One region of the Chengkuizengella sp. SCS-71B genome, then DNA from elsewhere that is predicted to be linked to it. Evidence: predicted binding sites of a transcription regulator. Region 1 holds the regulator's gene; each other region holds the start of a gene.
The links. The regulator Rex, encoded in region 1, represses fermentation and respiration genes when NADH is low (regulators of the CRP and FNR family bind a similar motif). The targets are predictions, from matches to a motif close to TTGTGAAATATTTCACAA.

Region 1 (2,283 bases):
AATGAATTCACTTCATTTCCTGAAACTTCAAAGCCATAAATATTTCCCTGAAAATAATTCCATGTCAAATGTATCCCAATGGGCATCCAAAGCCCTCCACTAACTTCTCTACTAACAGCAAGTAATACCCCAGCTAGAAATATATTGATCAAAGGAATTGGAGAATCCAATACGGCTGAATTAAACATATGTAGTCCTGCAAAAATGAAACTTGAAACTAATATTGCTGGCCATATTCCATAATGAAATTTAAACAACCCATGCAAATAACCTCTGCAAAACAATTCTTCATTTACAGCAGTTATGATAAATATTAGAAAGGCTAAAGTTAACTGAGTCCATAAGTCTGAATTAATGTTTATGTTATCAATGGTTATTCCACCTAATATCCATATGATTAAAAATGAAATCGTCATTAATATCATTCCAATAATTGAACCGATAAACGCCTGCTTTCCCCAATCACTTTGCTTCCATCCTAAGGACCATTTTTGCTTTTTTTCAAATATAATATACATTAAAATAACCGCGGATATAAAACCCAGAGCTTGTGGTATGTACAATACTAAAACAATCACTGGATCGTTCAAATTAACAGAACCCGCAATAGTCTCAAGAGCAACAGGATCGTTTGATATTAAAACATATAGAAGTGTGGATATGATTGATAATATAAATGTTATGAATAATGCCAATAATAAACTTAATAAAACCTTTCCAATTACTTTTAATAATGTATTATTCGTTCTTTCAGACATAAATTACTTCATCACCTCAGATTGGATTGAATCTTATTTTTCAAAGTTATCATCAACTCTAATCTAAATAATACGCTAAACTATGAAGTTCAGTTGTAAAGTCAGCATGATGTACTTTAATTTCTGTAGGAACCTTTATAATTTTGGGTGCAAAGTTTAAAATAGCCTCAACTCCAGCTTTCACAAAAGCATCTGCTACATTTTGTGCTTCACTGGCTGGAACAGTAATGATGCCTATTCTGATCTTTTGAGATTGTACGGTTTCTGTAAGTTCATTCATCGGTTGAACGTTTAAATTGTTTATTTTGCTCCCTACTTTTTCAGGGGAATCATCAAATACAGCCGTAATTTTCATATTGCTTTTTAAATAAATATTATAATTACATAGGGCATGGCCTAAATTACCTGCACCAACTAGTGCAACATGATTTGTTTGATCTAACTTCAATATTTGTTGAATTTTTTCAATAAGATAAAGTACATCATAACCAATTCCTTTTTTTCCAAATTCTCCAAAGTAATTAAGATCCTTACGGATTTGAGCAGGATTCATACCTAACTTCTCTCCAAAATCTCTGGATGACACAGTTTGAATATTTCTTACATGTAATTCATTTAAAAACCTTAAATAAATTGGGAGCCTTCTCACAACTGCTTCAGAAATTTTTTTCATTTCATACAACCTCTTTCCCTACTTCATCAATCCAAGAACCATTCTTGGATTCGCGGTACCATTTGCTCTGACTTCATATGTTCGATTTTAGGTTTTGGAAGTGAATAAAGAAAATGTTTACCATATTGTGTATGAATGACTCGGGTATCATAGATGATGACGACACCTTTATCTTTTTCAGTGCGAATGAGTCTTCCAAATCCCTGTTTAAACCTTATTACAGCTTGAGGAACAGAATACTTCATAAATGGATTTTGCTTCTTTTCCTTCAAATAATCGCATTTCGCCTCAACTATAGGATCATTAGGAGGCTGAAATGGTAATCTAACAATGGCCAAGCAGCTAAGTGCATTACCTGGAATATCTACACCTTCCCAAAAACTGCTTGCACCTAGTAATATACTTTTATCACTATTCTGGAACATGCGAGTTAATTTACTTCTGTTTCCTGAATCTACACCTTGCCCTATAATTTGAAATCCTTGCGGTTTTAAAACCTCTTTCAATTTCTCATATACCTGTTTAAGCATTCGGTAAGATGTGAATAGTATAAGCATTCTGCCTTGCGTTTGTATAGCTACTTCAATTAAAGAATTTGTTAAGCTTTGTATAAAATGTTCATCCCCCTCAGCTCCTCGAATAGTTGGAAAGTCTCTTGGTATACACACCAAAGATTGCTCTCGATAATTAAAAGCGGTAGGGAGCTGAACAGCACGTAATCTTTCATTTTTCAAATCATCTTCTAAGCCGATCTGTTCCAATGAATATTGAAAAGATTCATTAACAGACATTGTCGCTGATGTCATTATTATACTATTTTTTACTTCAAAAAAGTTTTGTTTTAATATTTCA
Region 2 (2,283 bases), 690 kb from region 1:
GAACCATGATAAGACGATGCTTACAGGAAGATCATTCACATCACATTCAAAAGCATCTGCTAGAGCCAGGGCTATTTTCACAGTAGAAACTGAATTATTACATTGCCCTAAATCTAAATATCTCGGAATGTCTGTACCAGGGACTGTCCCATAATCAACATCATTAAATCTAAATTTCCCACAAGATGTTGTTAGAATTACCGTGTCATTTGGTAAAGATAATGCTAACTCACGATAATATTCTCCACCTGTTCCTGGTGCATCACAACCTGCAATTACAAAGAAACGTTTAATTTTACCGTCCTTTACAGCTTGAATTACTTCTGGAGCTAATCCTATTACCGTTTCGTGATGGAAACCAGTGGTTAATGTTTCATCTGAATGAACGTTAGCCTCAGGCAACTCAATCGCTTTCTCTATTAGTGGTTCAAAATCATTTCCCTTTATTTTATGAACACCCTCCAAACCTGCTACATCATAAGAAAAGAATCGATCAGCATAAGTACCTTTAATTGGCATAACACAATTGGTAGTAGCTAAAATGGCCCCTGGAAACTTCTCAAACAAACGTCTTTGATCAAACCAAGCCTTTCCAATGTTTCCTTTTAAGTGAGGATATTTTTTTAAATGAGGATATCCATGAGCAGGCAACATTTCTGAATGAGTATAAATATTAATACCTCTACCCTCTGTTTGTTTTAACAATTCTTCTAATGCCAACAAGTTATGTCCTGTTACTACAATGCATTTACCTTCAATTTTATTTTGAGTAACCATAGCAGGCTCTGGTATCCCAAGTCGATCTGTATGCGCTTTGTCTAACAATTCCATAACTTTAATGCCTGCTTTTCCAACCTTCATAGCCATATCTATATGTTCTTGTGTATTAAAATTGGAATTGGTTAATGTCATATATAATGCTTCATGTGTAGTTTCATCTACAAAAGAATCTGTATATCCAAGTTGATTTGCATGTGTTCTATAAGCTGCGATACCTTTTAAAGCAAAAACAATGATATCTTGTAAACTTGCAATTGTTTCATTTTTACCACAGACACCAATTACATTACATCCACCTGATGGCGTTTGTTCACATTGATAACAAAACATTTCACATCTCTCCCTATCCTTTGTACTGTTTTCAATTTACTTTAAAATGTGATCCATGTATGTGACAAATATCACAATCAGACACAAAAAAGGGGAATTTATGTAAAAGTTTTGAAAAATGACAAAACAAACATTATTATGTGATTTATAACACGGATTTCAAAAAAAGAACCTTCAAAATCACTAACTAGTGATTTAGGAGGTTCTTTGGGGACCTATAATCTTTTCATTTTACATCATTTTACGAATAGCCTCATGACCTGTTGTACCTGCATAAATTCCAAGCTTCTCTGCACCATAAGTAACCGATTCCATAGGAGCATCTAATAGTTCCTCTAAAGTGCGGACCCCAGTAGCTCTACCTGCTATAATATTTCTATCCTTAAGCTTTTCATTCAATAATGCAACATCCAATGCACCGCACATAATATAACCTTTATTTGTACTAACAACTAACAATGTAGTTTTAGGTAGCTTGACTTCTATGCCTGTTGCAACCAGATCATCAATTATAATGGGTTCAACTCGAAACATTGGGCAGCAACTCCTTACACTTTCTTGATGCTAATATATGATTAGTTTCATAAGACAGTGCGAGGATAAACACCTATTATATCCCTATAACAATACATTTGATCATTCCAAAAAAGCATAAAAAAACCCCAAACGTTCAGGGATCTTTATCCGAAGTTATTTTTCAACAACTTTTCATGTAATTGTTTTGCTGTAATTGGTGGACTGAAAAAATAACCCTGTACAATTTTACAACGTTTATTATTTAAATATGATAATTGTTCAGCAGATTCAACTCCCTCTGCAATCACTTCAAGGTTTAAATGATGGGCCATAGAAATTATAGTGGAAACAATAGCGGCATCGTTGGAGTCTTTTTTAATATCTCTAACAAATGACCGATCTATTTTCAATTTATGTATTGGAAAGTTCTTAAGGTAATTAAGAGAACTATACCCTGTACCAAAATCATCTATACTGATCTGTACCCCTAATTTCTTTAATTTTTGCAAAGTAATAATAGCTCTATCAATATCTACTGTCATACTCTCAGTAATTTCAATATTTAAAAATTGAGGGGCTAGTTCCGTTTCTTCTAATACTTGTGTAATCATTTCTACAATATTTGGCTGAAGGAAATGTCTCGTTGAGAGATTTACA
Region 3 (2,283 bases), 1.6 Mb from region 1:
TGAGTGAATTGGATGAAGCATTTGATCGTGTAGTTGTAGGTACCCAAAAGAAAAGCCGTGTGATTAGCGAAAAAGAAAAACGTACCATTGCATATCATGAAGCAGGGCATACTATCATTGGTTATTTTGTTCGAAATGCTGACATAATGCATAAAGTTACGATTGTTCCAAGAGGACGTGCTGGTGGTTATGCCATGATGATCCCTAAAGATGGGGAAGATCGTATGCTGAATACAAAGAATGAACTTTTAGATAGAGTTACTGGATTGCTTGGTGGAAGGGTTGCAGAAGAATTATTTATAGGTGAAGTAGGTACAGGAGCTTATGATGATTTCAAAAAAGCAACAGGTATCGTTAGAGCAATGGTTATGGAATACGGAATGAGTAAACTAGGTCCAATGCAATTTGGTCAAACACAAGGACAAGTGTTTTTAGGAAGAGATATTGGTCATGAGCAGAACTATAGTGATGCTATAGCATATGAAATTGATCAAGAGATGCAAACAATGATTCAAGAGCGATATGATCAAGCAAAAGAAATTTTAACCAAACATGAAGATAAAGTACATCTTATCGCAAAATCATTATTGAATTTAGAAACATTAGATAAAGATCAAATTACTGAAATTATAGAAGAAGGGAAAATTCTTGAGCGAAAACCTGGTGAACATAAAGATGTACAGGTCAATGCTAGTCCTAAAGTAAGTGATGACGATGTTAAAGTCAACATTCAAAAACAGGATGACCAAGATGACGCTAATAAACTTAAATTTGATAAAAATAATGATGAAAAAGACGATACAGATGGCAAAGCATAAAAATAAATAAGTTAGTTCTATTAATCAAAATCCGGAGTGTATTGAACACTTCCGGATTTTTCTTGCCCAATTTTGGTTGACATCACGATTTATGTTGTGTAAATTAGTTGAAAAATTTGATTTAGTAAAGTAACATGGTTTTAAACATAATAAATTAAAAGCACTCGTATTTATATGTTCATTTTTTCACAAAGTCATTTAGAGGGGTGGATTAATAATGGAAGCTTTGGCTTTAGAGAGAAAAGCAGAACGAAATCAGCAGTTGAAAGAAAGACTGCTCGAACTAAAACAGGAAAAAAACGCCATTATATTAGCACATTATTATCAACGCGATGAAATACAAGAAGTAGCAGATTTTCGTGGAGATTCATTTTTATTAGCACAGAAAGCCGCTGAGACAGATGCAGATGTCATTGTTTTTTGTGGTGTCCATTTTATGGGTGAAAGTGCTAAAATATTAGCTCCAGATAAAACAGTCATTATACCTGATGAAAGAGCAGGTTGTCCTATGGCTGATATGGTTAATGTAGAGGGATTGCGTGAATTAAAACGTAAACATCCTAATGCAACAGTGGTAACTTATATTAATTCCTCAGCTGAAATCAAAGCTGAAACTGACATATGCTGTACTTCTGCAAACGCAGTGAAAGTAATTCAGTCTTTAGACTCCGATGAAATTATTTGGGTACCTGATAAAAACTTAGGCCATTATGTGTCCCAATTTACGGACAAAAAGATGATCCTTTGGGAAGGGTATTGCAACACTCACGATATGTTAACTGTCAGAGATGTAGAAGAAATGAAAGCTAAATATCCTAATGCAGAGTTTGTAGTACACCCAGAGTGCAGGCCAGAAGTCGTGGAGATTGCAGACTTTGTGGGCAGCACGACAGGGATTTTGAAATATTGTAAAGAATCTGATAGTCAAGAATTTATCGTTGGTACAGAGGACGGCACAGGTTATCAGCTTCGTAAGGACAGTCCTAATAAAAAATTCCATTTTGCAACGAAGTTTTTAGTTTGTCCTAATATGAAAGTGAATAATTTAAAAAAATTAGTGCGTTCCTTAGAGGATATGAAACCACAAATTTATGTTCCGCCTCACATTGCAGAGAAAGCAAAATTATCATTAGAGCGTATGTTAGAAGTTAAATAATAGTCCATTTTATAATGGCTCAGAGCCCCGCAAAAGTAATAGTCGAAAAACAGCCACGTCCATGTGTCTAAATTCGACACCAGTTCATCCACGACGAACTGGGGATCACATCACTTTTGTGGGTGTTCTTTTTATATGCACTAATCTATGTAGAAGAAAACAGGTGATGAAGAGTGATACCTCAATATTTGATTGATTTTTCAATAGATGAATTACCACATATACATACAGATGTTATCGTGATTGGTTCAGGGATTGCAGGTTTATTTACAGCGATCAAAGCAAGTAAAGACAATGATGTTATTATGA

Region 2: the regulator Rex is predicted to act here: its motif matches at 1,170-1,187, upstream of hcp (hydroxylamine reductase).
Region 3: the regulator Rex is predicted to act here: its motif matches at 993-1,010, upstream of nadA (quinolinate synthase NadA).

Annotation. Positions count from the first base shown of each region.
Region 1 covers NZ_JAZHSH010000001.1:1,634,701-1,636,983, reverse strand. Annotated here, with positions in the region: gene VQL36_RS08090 (type II CAAX endopeptidase family protein) at 1-758, opposite strand, end outside; gene VQL36_RS08085 (redox-sensing transcriptional repressor Rex) at 817-1,431, opposite strand; gene dinG (ATP-dependent DNA helicase DinG) at 1,458-2,283, opposite strand, start outside.
Region 2 covers NZ_JAZHSH010000001.1:947,969-950,251, reverse strand. Annotated here, with positions in the region: gene hcp (hydroxylamine reductase) at 1-1,110, opposite strand, end outside; gene VQL36_RS04610 (YunC family protein) at 1,342-1,644, opposite strand; gene VQL36_RS04605 (bifunctional diguanylate cyclase/phosphodiesterase) at 1,791-2,283, opposite strand, start outside.
Region 3 covers NZ_JAZHSH010000001.1:13,927-16,209, reverse strand. Annotated here, with positions in the region: gene ftsH (ATP-dependent zinc metalloprotease FtsH) at 1-818, shown strand, start outside; gene nadA (quinolinate synthase NadA) at 1,036-1,974, shown strand; gene nadB (L-aspartate oxidase) at 2,148-2,283, shown strand, end outside.